3 regions of the Dechloromonas aquae genome follow, and region 1 is predicted to be linked to each of the others. Evidence: predicted binding sites of a transcription regulator. Region 1 holds the regulator's gene; each other region holds the start of a gene.
The links. Region 1 encodes sigma-54, which starts transcription at its own class of promoters, with help from an activator protein. Its sites were predicted from a motif close to TGGCACGCTTNCTGCTNA; they were not measured.
Positions count from the first base shown of each region.

Region 2: a site for sigma-54 is predicted at 3,461-3,478, ahead of VX159_RS16220 (TorF family putative porin). Genes of this name have one in related genera too.
Region 3: a site for sigma-54 is predicted at 3,324-3,341, ahead of glnA (type I glutamate--ammonia ligase). Genes of this name have one in related genera too.

Region 1 covers NZ_CP144212.1:89,918-96,006, reverse strand. The annotation lists gene hprK (HPr(Ser) kinase/phosphatase) at 1-86, opposite strand, end outside; gene ptsN (PTS IIA-like nitrogen regulatory protein PtsN) at 94-540, opposite strand; gene hpf (ribosome hibernation-promoting factor, HPF/YfiA family) at 595-918, opposite strand; gene VX159_RS00500 (RNA polymerase factor sigma-54) at 933-2,396, opposite strand; gene lptB (LPS export ABC transporter ATP-binding protein) at 2,427-3,161, opposite strand; gene recX (recombination regulator RecX) at 3,158-3,592, opposite strand; gene recA (recombinase RecA) at 3,585-4,613, opposite strand; gene VX159_RS00480 (RluA family pseudouridine synthase) at 4,885-5,553, shown strand; gene VX159_RS00475 (sodium:solute symporter family protein) at 5,636-6,089, shown strand, end outside.
Region 2 covers NZ_CP144212.1:3,529,494-3,535,582, forward strand. The annotation lists gene VX159_RS16205 (phosphodiesterase) at 1-576, opposite strand, end outside; gene VX159_RS16210 (ammonium transporter) at 688-2,181, opposite strand; gene glnK (P-II family nitrogen regulator) at 2,192-2,530, opposite strand; gene VX159_RS16220 (TorF family putative porin) at 2,621-3,415, opposite strand; gene VX159_RS16225 (accessory factor UbiK family protein) at 3,640-3,882, shown strand; gene VX159_RS16230 (YifB family Mg chelatase-like AAA ATPase) at 3,905-5,413, shown strand; gene VX159_RS16235 (multidrug effflux MFS transporter) at 5,406-6,089, shown strand, end outside.
Region 3 covers NZ_CP144212.1:403,986-410,074, forward strand. The annotation lists gene VX159_RS01895 (endonuclease/exonuclease/phosphatase family protein) at 1-373, opposite strand, end outside; gene nadA (quinolinate synthase NadA) at 387-1,484, opposite strand; gene VX159_RS01905 (rhodanese-like domain-containing protein) at 1,563-2,015, opposite strand; gene VX159_RS01910 (cation diffusion facilitator family transporter) at 2,063-3,223, shown strand; gene glnA (type I glutamate--ammonia ligase) at 3,412-4,830, shown strand; gene VX159_RS01920 (DUF4124 domain-containing protein) at 4,937-5,386, shown strand; gene VX159_RS01925 (efflux RND transporter permease subunit) at 5,455-6,089, opposite strand, start outside.

The DNA.
Region 1 (6,089 bases):
CGATCGTTGTCCTCACCCAGCAACCAGGAGAGCATCAGCTTCTCACGGTTATCCTTGTACAACTGAACCAGGCTGATGTGGCGCACGCAGGCCTCAGGCGGTGAAAAGCTGCAGCACGGCAGCGGCGTCTTCGGCGCTGTTCAGTGAATCGCGGAAGCTGCGTTCGGCAAAACGCTGCGCCAGTTCGGAAAGAATCTGCAGATGCGCCTCGGTGGCCTGTTCGGGCACCAGAAGGACAAACAGGAGATTGACCGGACGACCGTCGGGCGAATCAAACGGCACCGGCGTGCCAAGACGAAAAAAGGCTCCAGCCGCCTGCTTGAGGCCCTTGATCCGGCCGTGCGGGATGGCAATGCCCTGGCCGATGCCAGTGGAGCCCAGCTTTTCACGGGCAAACAGGCTGTCGAAAATCTGGGCCCGGGCAATGCCCAGTTGCGCTTCGAAAAGCTGGCCCGCCTGCTCGAAGACCCGCTTTTTGCTGGTGGCCTCAAGGTCGAGGACAACGCGGTCGGCAGACAGGATAGTGTTCAGGGGATTCATAGGAAAAGATAAAGCAAAGGCCGTACTCCCCAAGGAAGCACGGCCGGGCAGTGCTTATTCGGCAGCTTGCAGGGTGGGCTTTTCGCCGCGATGGTGATCCTGCAGCTTCTGCTTGTGCTTCTGGACCTGACGATCCAGCTTGTCAAACAGGGCGTCGATGGCGGCGTACAGGTCGTCGCCGGCTTCTTCGACATGCAGATCCTTACCCGGAACATGCATGGTCACTTCGGCCTTCTGCTTGAGCTTTTCGACGGACAGGACGACGTTCACGCCCGTCACCTTGTCAAAGTGACGAACCACGGGGTCCAGCTTGTTCTCGACGTATTCGCGCAGAGCCGGCGTAACTTCGATGTGGTGACCACTGATCTGCAGATTCATGTTTTCTCCTCTCTCTACAGGGTCTTGCGTAAATTGACCGGCGGGATGTTGAGCGACTCACGGTACTTCGCTACCGTCCGTCGGGCTACAACGATTCCCTGCTGGCCTAGTATTTCGGATATTTGACTATCCGACAAGGGCTTTTTGCCATCCTCGGCCCCAATCAATTGCTTGATCAGTGCCCGGATGGCAGTTGCAGAGCAAGCGCCACCGGTATCGGTGGACACATGACTGCCGAAGAAATATTTGAGTTCGAAGATGCCGCGCGGGGTGGCCATGAACTTCTGGCTGGTGACGCGTGACACGGTCGACTCGTGCAAATCGAGAATATCGGCGATTTCGCGCAGAACCAGCGGGCGCATTGCGACCTCGCCGTGTTCAAAGAACTGCTTCTGGCGCTCGACGATCGCCTGCGACACCCGCAGGATGGTGTCGAAACGCTGCTGCACGTTCTTGATCAGCCAGCGGGCTTCCTGCAACTGGCCCGTCAGGTTGCCATTGCCACGCCGCTGCTGGGCCAGGATTTCGGCATAGAGACGATTGACGCGCAAGCGCGGATAGGCATCGGGGTTGATGTAAGCCGTCCACTTGCCCTTGAGCTTTTTGACGATCACGTCGGGCGTAATGTAGCGCGCATCGTGCGCTGCAAAATGCGCACCGGGTCGTGGATTCAGGCTGACGATCAGCGCGTGCGCAGCCTTCAGGGCGGCATCGTCGGAGGAAGTCAGGCGCTTGAGCTTGGCAAAATCACGGGCGGCCAGCAGTTCCAGATGCTGCTCGACGATCCGCAGTGCCAACTCGCCCTCCCGGCTGACGGGCAAAGCCCGCAACTGCAAAGCCAGGCACTCCTGCGGCGAACGGGCGCCAATCCCGGTCGGGTCAAAATTCTGGATGTGCTTGAGCGCGATTTCGAGTTCTTCGAGCTCGATTTCGTATTCCGGCGGCAGGGTTTCCCACAATTCGACCAGCGGCGTTGATAGATAGCCGTCGTCGTCGAGGGCCTCGATCAGGAAACGGACCAGCGAGCGGTCGCGCTCCGACAACTGGGTCATCCCCAACTGCCAGCCGAGATGATCGCGCAGGCTGGTCGTTGCCGCGTGGATATCCTGGGCGTCGCTGTCGTCGTCCTCGTCACGCCCGGCACCGCTATAGGTACCGGCATCGCTGGCCCAGCGGTCATCGTCGACATCGGCCGGAGTGATCGGGGGCTCGCTATCGCGATCATCGCCCTGCGCAGCCGGTTCGGAAGCAGTCTCAGACTGGCTCGCCTCCTGCTGGTAGGGGCTGTCGAAGGACTGGGCCGAGGCAAAGGACTCCGGCACGTCATCGTCGCGCTCGAGCAGCGGGTTCTCAAGCAGGTAACGCTCAATCTCCTGTTGCATCTCGATGGTCGACAGCTGCAGCAGTTTGATCGACTGTTGCAGTTGCGGCGTCAGCGCCAGATGCTGGGAGAGTTTGAGCTGGAGGGCGGGCTTCATTGTTGCTGCGGGTTTCCGGGCCTGGGTGCGTCAGAGGCGGAAATGCTCGCCGAGATAAACTTTGCGCACGCTTTCATTATCGACGATTTCGTCCGGGCGTCCAGAGGCGAGCACGTGCCCGGCATTGATGATGTAGGCGTGATCGCAGATCCCCAAGGTTTCGCGCACATTATGATCGGTGATCAGCACGCCGATCCCGCGCTCTTTGAGGAAACGGATGATTTTCTGAATCTCCAGCACGGCAATCGGGTCGACACCGGCAAAAGGCTCATCGAGCAGGATGAAGCGCGGATTGGTCGCCAGCGCCCGGGCAATTTCGACTCGCCGCCGCTCGCCACCCGACAGGGCGGCGGCATTGACATGGCGAACATGGCCAATGTGCAGTTCGCCGAGCAGGTTTTCGAGCCGGGCATTGACCTCGCTCTCGGGCAGGTCGAGCAGTTCGAGAATCGCCCGGATGTTGTCCTCGACGTTGAGCTTGCGGAAGACCGAAGCCTCCTGCGGCAGGTAGGACAAACCCTGCTGCGCGCGCCGATGCATCGGCAGATGGGTCAGGCGTTCGTCGTCGATATAGACCTCGCCGCCATCCGAGGCGACAAGGCCAACGATCATGTAGAAACAGGTAGTCTTGCCGGCACCGTTGGGCCCCAGCAGACCGACCACCTCGCCGGCGCCGACATTGAACGACACATCCTCGACCACGGTGCGGGCCTTGTAGCGTTTCTTCAGGTTGTGTGCCGACAGGCGGGCGAGGGTGCTGCTCATGATTCATCATCTCCGCGCAGGACGCAGCGGATCGCCGCTGACGAAAAGCCACGATAGTGCAGAAAGCGCTGTTGCCTGGCCCGTTCTGCGGGGCTATCCGGCAGGTGGGTGAACTTGCGTTGCCAGACCTGGCGACAACGCGCGCCTTCGTCGCCGGCCTCGGGCAGGGCAGCGGCAATTTCATCATCGCCGATGCCTTGCTGGCGCAACTCCTGGCGCAACCTGGCGTTGCCATAGCGCGCGCCACGGGCAGCTACCCGCTCCGCCGCATAGCGCTGGTCGGAGAGCAGTCGTTCGGCTTGCAGCGAGTCGAGCACGGCGTTCAGTTCTTCTTCCGATTCGGCGTGCGCAGCGAGTTTCGCTTTCAGTGCTGCCCGGCTGTATTCGCGCCGGGTCAGCAACTGCAGGGCGCGCACACGCAGATCAGGCATCGGCCGGTGCCGACTTGCTCGGTTTGATCACGGTGACGCTGGCCGCTTCGCGAATCTGCGCCTCGACTTCCTGAGCGATTTCCGGATGGGCGCGCAGGAATTCGCGGGCGTTGTCCTTGCCCTGGCCAATCTTTTCACCCTTGTACGAATACCAGGCACCGGACTTGTCGATCAGCTTGTGGGCGACACCCATTTCGATGATTTCACCCTCGCGGGAAATCCCCTCGCCGTAGAGGATGTCGAAAATGGCTTCGCGGAACGGTGGCGACACCTTGTTCTTGACGATCTTGACCTTGGTTTCGTTGCCAATCACTTCGTCGCCCTTCTTGATCCCGCCGATGCGGCGGATGTCCATCCGTACCGAGGCATAGAACTTGAGTGCGTTGCCGCCGGTGGTGGTTTCCGGCGAACCGAACATGACCCCGATCTTCATCCGGATCTGGTTGATGAAGATGACCAAGGTGTTGGTCTTCTTGATGTTGGCGGTCAGTTTGCGCAGTGCCTGCGACATCAGGCGGGCGTGCAGGCCGACCATCTGGTCGCCCATCTCGCCTTCGATTTCGGCGCGCGGCGTAAGCGCAGCAACCGAGTCAACGATGATGATATCTACCGAACCCGAACGCACCAGCATGTCGGCAATTTCCAGCGCCTGTTCGCCAGTATCAGGCTGCGAAATCAGCAGGTCACCAACATTAACACCGAGCTTTTGCGCATACTGCGGATCCAGCGCGTGTTCGGCGTCGATGAACGCCGCCACGCCACCCAGCTTCTGCATTTCGGCAACCACTTGCAGACACAGCGTGGTTTTGCCCGAGGATTCCGGGCCGTAAATCTCGACCACCCGGCCACGCGGCAAACCACCGACGCCAAGCGCAATATCAAGGCCGAGCGAACCGGTCGACACGACCTGGATACCCTCGTCGATTTCGGCATCGCCCATCTTCATGATGGAGCCCTTGCCAAACTGCTTCTCGATTTGCTGCAGCGCCGCGGCGAGCGCTTTTGCCTTGTTGTCGTCCATGGGAACACCTCGGAAATTTGTCGGAATTATGGCACAGGGGCCGAAGATGGAACAGAAATTGCAGACGGTCGCCGGCTGCCAAGGTACGCCGCCAATCAATTACTGTTGATATTTACAGTATATGCACTGACGAGCTTTTGGCAAGCTGTTTGCTTGCCAGGTTGGCAATCCCGCTGCAGATTCACGGTCGACGCCTGAATTCGCGGGATTTCCCGCGCCTTGGCCTCGTTGACGCCGGTCTGCGCTAGCGGCTGTGGCAGAATCGCGCCCCATGGCTCATATTGCCCCCCCCTATCTGCCGCCCCCGGATACAGGCACTGCTCCGCTCTTTTGCGATCCTGCCGTGCTGGTCGTCGACAAACCTGCCGGCCTGCTCTCGGTGCCCGGGCGCGGCGAGGAACGTCAGGATTGTCTGGTCACCCGCCTGCACCGGCAAGGTTACTCCGATGCACTGACCGCACACCGCCTGGACATGGGCACCTCCGGACTGCTGATACTGGCCCGGGGCGAAGCCGCCCACAGCGAACTGTCGCGGCAGTTTCGCGAACGTCTGGTGGATAAGCGCTACATCGCCGTGGTTGCTGGCCTGCTCGCCGACGATTGCGGCAGTATCGACCTGCCGCTGATCTGCGACTGGCCGAACCGCCCCCGGCAAATGGTTGATTTCACGCTCGGCAAGCCGTCGCTGACACATTTCAGGGTGCTTGCCCGCGACCCGGCCAGCGACAGCACCCGGGTCGAACTGGAGCCGATCACCGGTCGCTCGCACCAGTTGCGGGTGCACCTGGCGGCGCTTGGCCACCCGATTCTCGGCGATGAGCTCTATGCCGGCCCGGCGGCCGAACGCGCCCCCCGACTGCTGTTGCACGCCAGCAAAATCAGCTTTTTTCACCCGTCGACCGCAGAAAAACTCGAATTTTCCTGCGCGCCGCCGTTCTGACCCGGGAGAGCCCGTGCGGAACCCGGCAAACCCCGTATAATCCCCGCGTTTTCAACCCCTTGCCGGCGTTTTCCGCACTGCCATGCTGATCTGGTTCGTCGCCCTTTACCTGCTCGTCTCCATCGGCATCGGCCTCTTTGCCGCAACGCGCGTACATAGCACCAAGGATTTCGCGGTGGCCGGTCGCCACCTGCCGCTGCCGGTCGTCACTGCCACGGTCTTCGCCACCTGGTTCGGCGCCGAAGCAGTGTTCGGCGTATCGGCGACCTTCGTCAAGGAAGGCCTGCGCGGAGTGGTCGCCGACCCCTTCGGCTCCTCGCTGTGCCTGGTTCTCGGCGGCATCTTCTTCGCCACCAAGCTGTACAAGATGAACGTGCTGACGCTGGGCGACTTCTTCCGCCTGCGCTACAACCGCACCGTCGAAGTGCTGACCACGCTCTGCATCGTGGTTTCCTACCTCGGCTGGGTTGCCGCCCAGATCAAGGCCCTTGGCCTGGTCTTCAGCGTCGTCACCGATGGCGCGGTCAGCCCGACCG
Region 2 (6,089 bases), 130 kb from region 1:
GTGGCCGCAAAGTACCGCCGCAACCTCAGGATGCCGTGCCAGCCAGCACGCCAGCAATTCGCCACCGGCACAGGAAATCGCGTCCAGAGCCGGCAACCCCAGCGTAAACGGCGGATGATGCAGGGCCAGCAAAGCTGGCCGGCCATCACTGACCGACTCCAGCCAGTTGCAGTGGGCTGCGGTCACCTCACCTGCGGTTTGTCCCGACACGCTGCTGTCGAGCAGCAAAATCCGGCCTGCCGCAAGGTCGACCGTGGCACAGGCAAGGACACCAGCAGACCAGGTCTGCTGCGGAAAGAAACGGCGCAGTTGAACTCGGTCGTCGTGATTCCCCGGCAGTACCGCACAAGGCCAGGGCAAGGCCGCCAGCGCCTGGCACAGCCGCTGATAGGCCGCCGGGTCCCCCTGACTGGCCAGGTCACCGGTCAGCAACACCAGGTCAAGCGCGATGCCGCGCCGCTGCAAATCGCGCAGCGCGGCCAAGGCTGCGACAAAAGCCGCCTCCGTGTCGATCGCTCCATACAAGGGGCGAGCGTCGCCGGTGAGATGCAGGTCGGAAAGCTGGGCAATGCGCATGGAAGGAAAGCATGCACCGCAGCCCGCACCAGCGCAAGACAATAAAAAAGGACGCCCGCAGGCGTCCTTGAAGGGAGAGAGGAAAATCCTCGATCTCAGAGGAGAAATGGCTCAGTGGTGGTAGGCGCTTTCGCCGTGCGAGGTGAGGTCGAGACCTTCGCGTTCCTCGTCTTCGGCAACCCGCAGACCGATCACCATGTCGACCAGCTTGTAGGCGACGAAGGAAACCACGCCGGACCAGATCACGACGGTACCGACACCCCACAGCTGGGCGATGACCTGAGCGACCATGTCGTAGTCGCCGACCTTGTTGGCAACGTAGTCATAGACACCGGTACCGCCAAGGGCCGGATCAGCAAAGACGCCGGTCAGGATGGCACCGAGGATGCCGCCAACGCCATGCACGCCGAAGACGTCGAGCGAGTCATCGATACCGAGCAGACGCTTCAGGCCATGCACGCCCCACAGGCAGACCACACCGGCCAGCAGGCCGATCACGATCGAGCCCATGATGCCGACAAAACCGGCAGCCGGGGTGATCGCCACCAGGCCGGCCACCGCACCGGAAGCCACGCCCAGCATCGAGGGCTTGCCCTTGAGAATCCACTCGGCAAACATCCAGGACAGCGCGGCACAAGCCGTGGCCAGCCAGGTGTTGACCATTGCCAGGGCAGCGGCACCGGACGCTTCGAGGGCGGAACCGGCGTTGAAACCGAACCAGCCGAACCACAGCAGGGAAGCACCGATCATCGTGAAGGTCAGCGAGTGCGGCGCCATCGAGACGTTGCCCAGACCGGTACGACGACCGACCAGCGCAGCACCGATCAGACCGGCGATGGCGGCGTTGATATGCACGACCGTACCACCAGCGAAATCAAGTGCGCCCTTCTGGAACAGGAAACCAGCTGTCTTGCCCGCAGCTTCGGCAGCGGCAGCGTCGGTGTAGGCATCGGGACCGGCCCAGTACCAGACCATGTGCGCCATCGGGATGTAAGAAAGCGTGAACCAGATCACCATGAACACCAGGATCGCGGAGAACTTGGCGCGCTCGGCGAAAGCACCGACGATCAGGCCGCAGGTAATCGCCGCAAAGGCGCCCTGGAAGATCACGAAGGCCAGCTCGGAGATCACCACCCCCTTGGAGAAGGTCGCACCGACCGATTCCGGGGTAATGCCCTTGAGGAACATCTTGTCGAGCGTACCGAAGAATTCGTTACCTTCGGTGAAGGCTGCCGAGTAGCCGTATACCACCCAGAGGACGGTAATCAGCGAGAACACGGTGAACACCTGCATCAGCACCGAAAGCATGTTCTTGGAGCGGACCAGACCGCCGTAGAACAGGGCCAGGCCGGGAATCGACATCAGGATCACCAGCGCGGCGCTGATCATCACCCAGGCGTTGTCGGCCTTGTTGGCCACCGGGGCCGGGGCGGCCGCATCAGCGGCAGCCGGGGCCGCAGCGGCGGCAGGCGCGGCGTCGGCCGCTGCGGGCGCAGCAGCAACCGCTACGGCAGTGACCGCCGGGGCGGCCTTTTCTTCCGCCCAGGCCGGAGCGCCGAAGGCGACCGCGCCGAGCAGGGCAAGCATGGCAAATACGCGTTTCATGATTTGCTCCTCAAAGGGCATCGGTGCCGGTTTCGCCGGTGCGGATGCGGATCGTCTGTTCCAGGTCGAATACAAAAATCTTGCCGTCACCGATCTTGCCGGTGGATGCGGACTTTTCGATGGCTTCGATCACCTGATCGAGTTGTTCGCTGCGCACGGCAGCTTCGATCTTGACCTTGGGCAGGAAATCGACGACGTATTCGGCACCCCGATAAAGCTCGGTGTGGCCCTTTTGCCGGCCGAAACCCTTGACCTCGGTCACCGTGATGCCCTGCACACCGATGGCGGACAGCGCCTCGCGCACTTCGTCAAGCTTGAACGGCTTGATAATGGCAGTAACGAATTTCATGATGCTTGGTTCCTCGAAAGGGTAGAAATCTGGTGCTTGCGTTCCCGTCGGCGCCGGCCGAACGCCGACGGGAAACTGGCAGCGGATTGCTTAGAAGTTCTTCAGGAAGGACACGGAAACAACGCCCTTGCCCACATCCTTGCCGTCCCAGCGATAAGCCTGGCCGACACCACCCTTGGCGTTGGTATCGGTATAGCTGACGCCGACGATGCCGAAGCCGAAGTCCTTGGTCACGCCCAGCTTCCAGTCGGTGTAGGAAGCCGGCAGGCCGGTTTCGACGGTGTTCTTGATGTTCTGACGGCCGAGGTGGGCGATCACGTTCACCGTCTCGTTAACCGGGTAGGTCACGGTCAGGTCGATGTAGCCCGAGCCCTCGCTCTTGTTGTTGGCGCCGGTACCGCCCCAACCGAAGATGTTCTGGGAAACGACATGGTTGTACTTCAGGCTGACGATGTTCCAGGTCGCACCGACGTAGATTTCGGAGGTGTTGGCAGTCACGTTGGGAGCGCCGCCAACGGTGGCGCGGAAATCACCCGGGTAGAAATAGCGGATGAAGCCGACGTCGTAGCCGACATCGCCGACGGTGCCCTTGTAGCCACCATAGACGTCAACTTCAACGTGGTTGTTCTTCTGGTAGGTCCAGTCCGGACGGTCGGTCCAGTTGACCTGGGAAGCCCACAGACCGGCATACAGGCCGCTGGCGTGTGCGTAATCGACACCGCCTTGCAGCGCCGGGCGATGCTGGCTCTGGCTGATACCGCGGAAGATGTAGTCGGACACGACACCAACGTTGGCGGTAAAGGTATGCGGACCAGCGGCCTCTTCGGCAACGACCGGGGCCGCGAAGGCTGCAGCAAGCGACAGGGCAATCAGGGAATACTTCATGAACCTCTCCTAAATTGATTTGGAAAAATTTTGTGCAAGGCCTACTTAGCACGAGCCATGCCAGGCCTTGTTCTTGACAAAAATCAATGAATTTTAAGTCGCCAGCCGAAGTTATGCATAAAGAATGCACCATGGCGGTGCCTCGAACCGGTGCATCGCACCAGCGCCGAGCAAGCAGAGGTCGCCAGGGCCTGTGCTAAACTCGGCGGCGAACGGAGGACACCATGCTCGACCCCAAGATTTTTGAAGATTTCGGCGCCCGGATGAGCGCCCTGCTCGCCACCGGCCCGGCCGCCGACCTGGAAAAGAACGCCAAGGCCCTGATGAGCGGTTTTTTTGACAAGCTCGATCTGGTCACCCGCGAAGAATTCGACGTTCAGGCACAGGTTCTGGCCCGCACCCGGCAAAAGCTGAAAGAACTCGAAGCCCGCGTCGAGGCGCTGGAAAAGGCCCGCGACCAGGCCTGAGCGCGCTCCCGGAACCCCGGCCATGGCCCTCGCCATCGCGCACAGTCGCGGACTCGACGGCCTGAATGCGCCGCCGGTCCGGGTTGAGGTTCATCTGGCCAGCGGCTTGCCGGCCTTTGCGCTGGTCGGCCTGCCCGATACCGAAGTCAAGGAAGCCCGCGACCGGGTCCGTGCGGCGATCGTCAATTCCGGATTTGAATTCCCGCAAAAGCGGATTACCGCCAACCTGGCCCCAGCCGATTTACCCAAGGAATCCGGTCGCTTCGACCTGCCGATCGCGCTGGGCATCCTCGCGGCCAGCGGGCAGATTCCGGCCAAGGCTCTGGCCGACTACGAATTTGCCGGTGAATTGTCGCTGTCGGGCGAATTGCGCCCGATACGCGGGGCGCTGGCGATGGCCCTGCAGGCCGGCGACTCGGGCAAGACCTTCATCCTGCCCGCCGCCAGCGCCTGCGAAGCGGGCCTGACGCAGACCGCGCCGGTACTCGCTGCATCCAGCCTGCTTGCCGTCTGCGCCCATCTCTGCGGGCGCGAAAGCTTGTCGGCAGCGGCCAGCGCCACGGTCGACCACGAAATTTCCGGTTTTTCCCCGAACACGCCCGATCTGCTCGACGTGCGCGGGCAAACCCAGGCCAGACGCGCGCTCGAAATCGCCGCCGCCGGCCAGCACTCGCTGCTGTTTTCCGGCCCGCCCGGCTCGGGCAAGTCGATGCTTGCCGCCCGCCTGCCCGGCCTGCTGCCACCGCTTGACCTGGCCGCCGCCCGCGAGTCGGCCGCCGTGCTCTCCTTGAGCGGCCAATTCAGGCCCGAGCAATTCGGCCAGCGCCCTTACCGGCAGCCACATCACACCGCTTCGGCAATTGCCCTGGTCGGCGGCGGCAATCCGCCGCGCCCCGGCGAAATCAGCCTGGCGCACCAAGGCATCCTGTTTCTTGATGAATTGCCGGAGTTCGACCGCAAGGTGCTCGAAACCCTGCGCGAACCGCTAGAAACCGGGCGCGTGCATATCGCCCGCGCCGCCCGCCACGCCGAATATCCGGCCCGCTTTCAACTGCTGGCGGCGATGAATCCATGCCCCTGCGGCTATCACGGCCATCCCGGCCGCGCCTGCCGGTGCACGCCGGACCAGATCAGCCGCTACCGCGCCCGGCTCTCCGGACCCTTCCTCGACCGCATCGACCTGCTGGTTGAGGTCCCGGCGCTCTTGCCCGAGGAACTGGCCAGCCGCGCTCCCGGCGAAAGCTCGGCCGAAGTCAGGCCGCGTGTTGCCGCCGCCCAGGCCCGCCAATGGCAGCGCCAGGGCAAAAGCAATGCGCAACTCGCCGGGCAGGAAGTCGATACCCATTGCACGCCGGACGCCGCCGGCCAGCAACTGCTGCAGCAGGCGGCAAGCCGCCTCGACCTCTCGGCCCGCGCCTGGCACCGCGTACTGCGGGTCGCCCGCACCATCGCCGACCTCGCCGCCAGCGACACGGTCAGCAGCCAGCATATTGGCGAAGCGATCCAGCTGCGGCGCCTGGCGCATGCCTGAGCAGTCCGGCCAGCGCCGGGGCCTCGCCTGGCTGCTCGCCGCGCTGTCGGCACTCGGGCCGTTTTCCATCGACGCCTACCTGCCCTCCTTCGCCGCCATCGGCCACAGCCTCGACGCCAGCCCGCTGCAGGTGCAGCAAACCCTCTCCGTCTACCTCTTCGCCTTTGCCGCCATGAGCTTGTGGCACGGCGCGCTGGCCGACCGCTACGGCCGCCGGCGGGTCATCCTCGCGGCCTTGCTGCTGTTTGCGCTGGCCTCGCTTGGCTGCCTGCTCGCCACCAGCATCGGCCAGCTGTGGTTCTGGCGCGCCTGGCAAGGCGTCACCGCCGGCGCCGGCATCGTCGTCAGCCGGGCCATTGTCCGCGACCTGTTCGACGACGCCGATGCGCAGCGGCTGATGGCAAGGATCACCATGATTTTCGCGCTGGCCCCGGCCATCGCCCCGCTGCTCGGCGGCTGGCTACAGGTCAACTTCGGCTGGCGGGCGGTTTTTGCCTTCCTCGCGCTGTCGACCGTGGCCTTGTGGCTGGCCTGCCTGAAATGGCTGCCGGAATCCCTGCCGCCCGAAAAACGCCAGCCGCTGCACCCCACCTACCTCCTCGGCGCCTACCGCAAGGTGCTCAGCACCCCGGGCTTTCTCGCGGCCTGCGCTGCCTTGTCGCTGAATTTTGCCGGC
Region 3 (6,089 bases), 310 kb from region 1:
ACTGGATGCGGCAGTGCAGCAGGCCGCGTTTTTCAAAGTGCAGGTGGGTGACGTCCTGGTTGTGGCTGTGCAGGATCGGAAAGCGCGACAGGATCGCGTTGCCGTGGTGGCCGTGGTCGTAGATCATGTTGCGCCCGTAGGCGCTGTCCAGCCAGTGCTCGTCGGCGAGGAACTCGTGCTGCGGCGCGGCCGGCCAGTCGGCATGATTTTCGGCGTGCTGCAGGTGCAGGCCCTGGACTTCCTGCAGGAAGACGATGTCCGGGTTGAGATGGCGCAGCCGCTCGCGCAACTCGTGCACCATCATCCGCCGGTTGAATTGCGAAAAGCCCTTGTGGATGTTGTAGGTGGCGACATGCAGCGCGGGCATTTTCATCGTCGGGGCCGCTTCAGGAAATCGCCAGCATCCGGTCCAGTGCCAGCTTGGCCGCAGCCGTTTCGTGTTCCGGCACCTTGATCTGATTGACCACCTTGCCCTCGGCCAGGTTTTCCAGCGTCCACGCCAGGTGCTGCGGGTCGATCCGCTGCATCGTCGAGCACATGCAGATGGTGGTGGCCATGAACTGCACGATCTTGTTCTGCGGCAGCACTTCCTTGGCCAGGCGGTCGACCAGATTGAGCTCGGTGCCGACCAGCCAGCGCGTGCCTTCCGGTGCTTCCTTGATGGTCTTGACGATGTGCTCGGTCGAACCGACGTAGTCGGAGGCGGCGCAGACTTCGAAGTTGCACTCCGGGTGGGCGATCACCTTGCCCTCGGGATACTTGGCGCGGAAGGCGTCGATGTGCGACTTCTGGAACATCTGGTGCACCGAGCAGTGGCCTTTCCACAGCAGGATGCGCGCCTTCTTGATCTGGGCCGGGGTGAGACCGCCCATTTCCAGATCCGGGTCCCAGACCACCATTTCGTCCATCGCGAAACCCATGTTGTGGCCGGTCCAGCGACCCAGGTGCTGATCGGGGAAGAACAGCACTTTCGGGCGCTGGTCAAAGGCCCATTTGGCGATAGTGCCGGCATTCGAAGAGGTGCACACGATGCCGCCGTGCTCGCCGCAGAAGGCTTTGAGGTCTGCGGCCGAGTTGATGTAGGTGACGGGGGTGACTTCTTTTTCGACATCGATCACCGCGCCTAGCTCGCGCCAGCAGCGTTCGACCTTGGCCAGGTTGGCCATGTCGGCCATCGAACAGCCGGCGGCAAGATCGGGCAGGATCGCGATCTGGTTGGGTGCGGTCATGATGTCGGCGACTTCGGCCATGAAGTGCACGCCGCAGAAGACGACATATTCCGAGTCGGTTTGCGAGGCGAGGCGCGACAGCTTGAGTGAGTCGCCGGTCAGATCGGCATGCTGATAGACGTCGGCACGCTGGTAATGGTGGCAGAGGATCACGGCCTTCTTGCCGAGCTTGGCGCGGGCAGCGCGGATGCGTTCCTGACAGGCTTCGTCGGAGAGGCTGTTGAACGGGTCGAAGGAAATGGTCGCGGTTTGCATGCTGAGACAGAGTGTAAGGGTTGGTTTTTGTCGATTTTTACGGTCGACCGTGAAAATTCGCGAAAATGCCTGGCCGCATCAGCCCTGGTGCCAGGGCAGTCCGGCCTTGCGCCAGCCGCCGATGTGACCGCGCTGACCGTTGGCGTCCTTGTCGCCCTCGAAGCCTTCAAGGATGTTGTAGCAATTGGTGAAACCCACTTCGCAGGCCGTGCTGGCGGCGCCAATCGAGCGCACGCCGCTACGGCAGAGGAACATCACCAGCGCTTCGCGATCGACCTGGCGGGTCAGTTCGGCAACGAAGTGCGGATTGCGCGTACCGCCCGGGTACTGGTTCCATTCGATTTCGACTGCCTGCGGTACCCGGCCGACCCAGTCCCATTCGGCACGGGTGCGCACATCGACCAGACGGGCGCCGGGCGCCTGCTGCAGGAGCAGGTAGGCTTCCGCCGGCAATAGTTCGCCCTGATAGGGGCGGCCCAGGCCTTCGGCACGCGCCTGCGCCAGGCGCAAAATTTCGGTAATCGTTCCCATGGGTGGCGGCTGCTAGAATCCAGGGGCGTAAGTATAGGGCAGAGACGATGGCAGAGGGCGAATTCGACCTGGGCAGTAACGGCGCGTTGCGTCACGCGGAGGCGCAGCGCGCCACCTGGCTGAGTGCCGGCGTCAATCTGCTGCTGACTCTGGCGCAGTTGCTGGTCGGCTGGCTGGCGCACTCGCAGTCGCTGCTGGCGCATGGTCTGCATTCCTTTTCCGATCTGCTGTCGGATTTTCTGGTGCTTTTTGCTACCCGCCAGAGCGCGCACCCGGCTGATGCTGCGCATCCGTATGGTCATGCCCGCTTTGAAACGGCTGCGACGCTGATCCTCGGAACTTCCCTGGCGCTGATCGGCGGTGGCATCCTCTGGGATTGCGCCAGTCGTCTGCAGCAGGGCGAGGCACCGCCTGCGGTGGCGGCAGCGGCCTTCTGGGTTGCCTTGGCCACGGTGGTTGCCAAGGAAGGGTTATATCGTTACCTGGCGGCAGTAGCCGATCGCCTGCGTTCGAAATTACTGTTGGCCAATGCCCTGCATACCCGGGCTGATGCCGCTTCGGCCCTGGTGGTGGTGGTCGGTGTCGGCGGTGCCTTGCTCGGCTGGCCTTTGCTTGACTTGCTGGCAGCTGCCTTGATGGGCCTGATGATTCTGCGCCTGGGCGGCGAACTGGGGCTGGGGGCGCTGCGCGAACTGATCGATACCGGGCTGGAGGCTGCCGAGGTTGCGGCGCTGACCACGACGGTCCGGGCGGTGTCCGGAGTAGTTGGCGAGCCCCGGCTCAGGACCCGGCGGATGGCGCAGCATGTGCTGGTCGATGCACATGTTCAGGTCCGGCCACGGATCAGCGTCTCCGAAGGGCACCGGGTGGCCGAGGCAGTACGTGAGCGCCTGCTGGCGATGCACCGGGATGTCCTTGATGTACTGGTTCATATCGACCCCGAGGACGATGGGCAGGCTTTGCCGGCGCCTGGTTTGCCGACGCGCGACGCCATCATGGCGGTGTTGGCGCCCGGGCTGGCGGGGTGGCCGCCGCTGGAGCGGATGGAGTTGCACTACCTCGGCGGACGCCTGGAAATCGAATTGTTCTTCACTGCGGCCTTGCCGGCAGGGGCGGGGCTGGAGGCGCTCGAGGCCCGGATTGCGGCAGCCTGGCCGGAGGTCGGTGGGCTGCGCAACTTGGCGGTCTGGGTGCGCCACGCACCGTAACGGTGCTGCCCCTGGTGGATGCGCACCAATTGCGTGCATGGATTCTTTTGGCGACGAGCTTATCCCCTTGTGGCACAATAGAAAGTTGAGTCGCAGGCAGTGGCATGCTTCCTGCTAGCAAACAGCGTTGCGATTTTTGATTGGCGCCGGACAGCCCGGCACATTGTTTTCTTAGGAGACTAACGCTTATGGCAACCCCGCAAGACGTGATGAAGATGGTCAAGGAAAACGACGCCAAGTTCGTCGATTTCCGTTTCACCGACACCCGTGGCAAGGAACAGCACGTCACCGTGCCGGTCTCCGCCTTTGACGAAGACAAGTTCGAAAACGGTCACGCTTTCGACGGCTCCTCCATCGCTGGCTGGAAGGGTATCCAGGCTTCCGACATGATCCTGATGCCGGATCCCGCTACCGCCTACATCGACCCGTTCTTTGACGAAACCACCGTGGTTCTGTCCTGCGACGTCGTCGATCCTGCCGACGGCCGTGGCTACGACCGCGATCCGCGCTCCATCGCCAAGCGCGCTGAAGCCTACCTGAAGTCCTCCGGCATCGGCGATACCGCCTATTTCGGCCCGGAACCCGAATTCTTCATTTTCGATGGCGTCGAATGGTCGGTCGACATGTCCGGCTGCTCGCTGAAGATCCACTCCGCCGAAGCCTCCTGGGGTTCCGGTGAGAAGAACGACGCCGTTGGCGGCGCCACCGGCCACCGTCCGACCGTCAAGGGCGGCTACTTCCCGGTCCCGCCGATCGACAGCCTGCACGACATCCGCTCCGCCATGGTCCTGACCCTGGAAGCCATCGGCTGCCCGGTCGAAGTGCACCACCACGAAGTGGCCAACGCTGGCCAGTGCGAAATCGGTACCGTCTTCAACACCCTGGTCAAGCGTGCCGACCAGACCCAGATGCTGAAGTACGTGGTGCACAACGTTGCCCACCAGTACGGCAAGACCGCCACCTTCATGCCCAAGCCGATCGTTGGCGACAACGGTTCCGGCATGCACGTGCACCAGTCGATCTGGAAGGACGGCAAGAACCTGTTCGCAGGCGACCAGTACGCCGGCCTGTCTGAAACCGCCCTGTTCTACATCGGCGGCATCATCAAGCACGCCAAGGCCCTGAACGCGATCACCAACCCGGGTACCAACTCCTACAAGCGTCTGGTCCCGCACTACGAAGCTCCGGTCAAGCTGGCTTACTCCGCCAAGAACCGTTCCGCTTCGATCCGCATCCCGTTCGTCGCCTCGACCAAGGCCCGTCGTATCGAAACCCGCTTCCCGGATCCGATCGCCAACCCGTACCTGTGCTTTGCCGCTCTGCTGATGGCTGGTCTGGACGGTATCCAGAACAAGATCCACCCGGGCGATCCGGCTGACAAGAACCTGTACGATCTGCCGCCGGAAGAAGACGCGCTGATCCCGACCGTTTGCGCCTCGCTCGAAGAAGCTCTGGCCAATCTGGACAAGGATCGCGAGTTCCTGACCCGTGGCGGTGTCTTCTCCAACGACTGGATCGATGCCTACATCGCCCTGAAGATGGAAGAAGTCAATCGTATCCGCATGACCACCCATCCGGTCGAGTTCGATATGTACTACAGCTGCTAAGCAGCCACTGTAGTAGCCAGAAGGCGGGACTTGTTCCCGCCTTTTTTATTGTCGTTGCAAGACGCAGTCAGTTCGGTAGACTTGCCCTCCGGAGGAGTTCATGGCGATGACAAAAATCTTGGTCCGGGCGTTGCTGCTGGCGTCCCTGGTGACGTTGCCGGCATCGGCGCAGGTTATTTACAAGTGCGTAGATGCCGGTGGCGGGGTGTTGATTTCGAATCACCGCGTCGATAAAAACTGCAAACCCATCGTCAGCGCACCTGAGAACAACTTGCCGCCGCCGAAAGCTGCGCCCAAGGCTGCGGCAACACCCAGCCCGGCGGGGTTCCCCCGTGTCCAGGAAGAAACCCAGAAGGCTCGCGATAGCGATCGGCGCCATATCCTTGAGCAGGAGTTGGCGGGCGAACAGCGCAGTCTCGAGACCGCCCGGCGCGATCTGGCCGATCTGGAGGCGCAGCGGCCCGGTGTGGATCGGTTGCTGCCCTATCGCGAGCGGGTGCAGCAGCATGAGCGCAATGTCCAGGCGCTGCAGAAAGAACTCGGCAACTTGCGTTAGTCCCCGGGGTTGGCGCTTGCACCACTGAGGGGGCCGGGTATCCCTCAGTGATCGCTGCTAGCCGGTACCTAGGCTTTGACCCTGTGCCAGGCCGCGTAGAGCGCCGGCAGGAAGAGCAGGGTGAGCGCCGTGGCGACGATCAGGCCGCCCATGATCGCCACGGCCATCGGTCCGAAGAAGTCGTTGCGCGACAGAGGGACCATCGCCAGCACGGCCGCCAGTGCGGTCAGTACGATGGGGCGGAAGCGGCGCACGGTCGATTCGACAATGGCCTCCAGGCGAGCTTTGCCCGCCGCCAGGTCTTGTTCGATCTGGTCGACCAGAATGACTGAGTTGCGCATGATCATCCCGAACAGCGCGATCGCACCGAGCAGGGCCATGAAGCCGAAAGGCTTGTTGAAGACCAGCAGAAACAATGCAATGCCGATGATGCCAAGCGGCGCGGTCAGCAATACCATGATTACCTGCGAGACGCGCTGCAATTGCAGCATCAGGATGGTGATTACCGCGAGGATGAAGATCGGCATGCCTGCAGCTACCGATGCCGATCCTTTCGAAGATTCTTCGACCGAGCCGCCAATCGCCAGTTTGTAGCCCGCAGGCAGCTTGCCGGCAATGCTGCTGATTTGCGGCTGCAGGCGGTCGACAATGGTCGCCGGCTGGGTTTTGCCATAAAGGTTGCCGCGGACAGTAATCGTTGGCA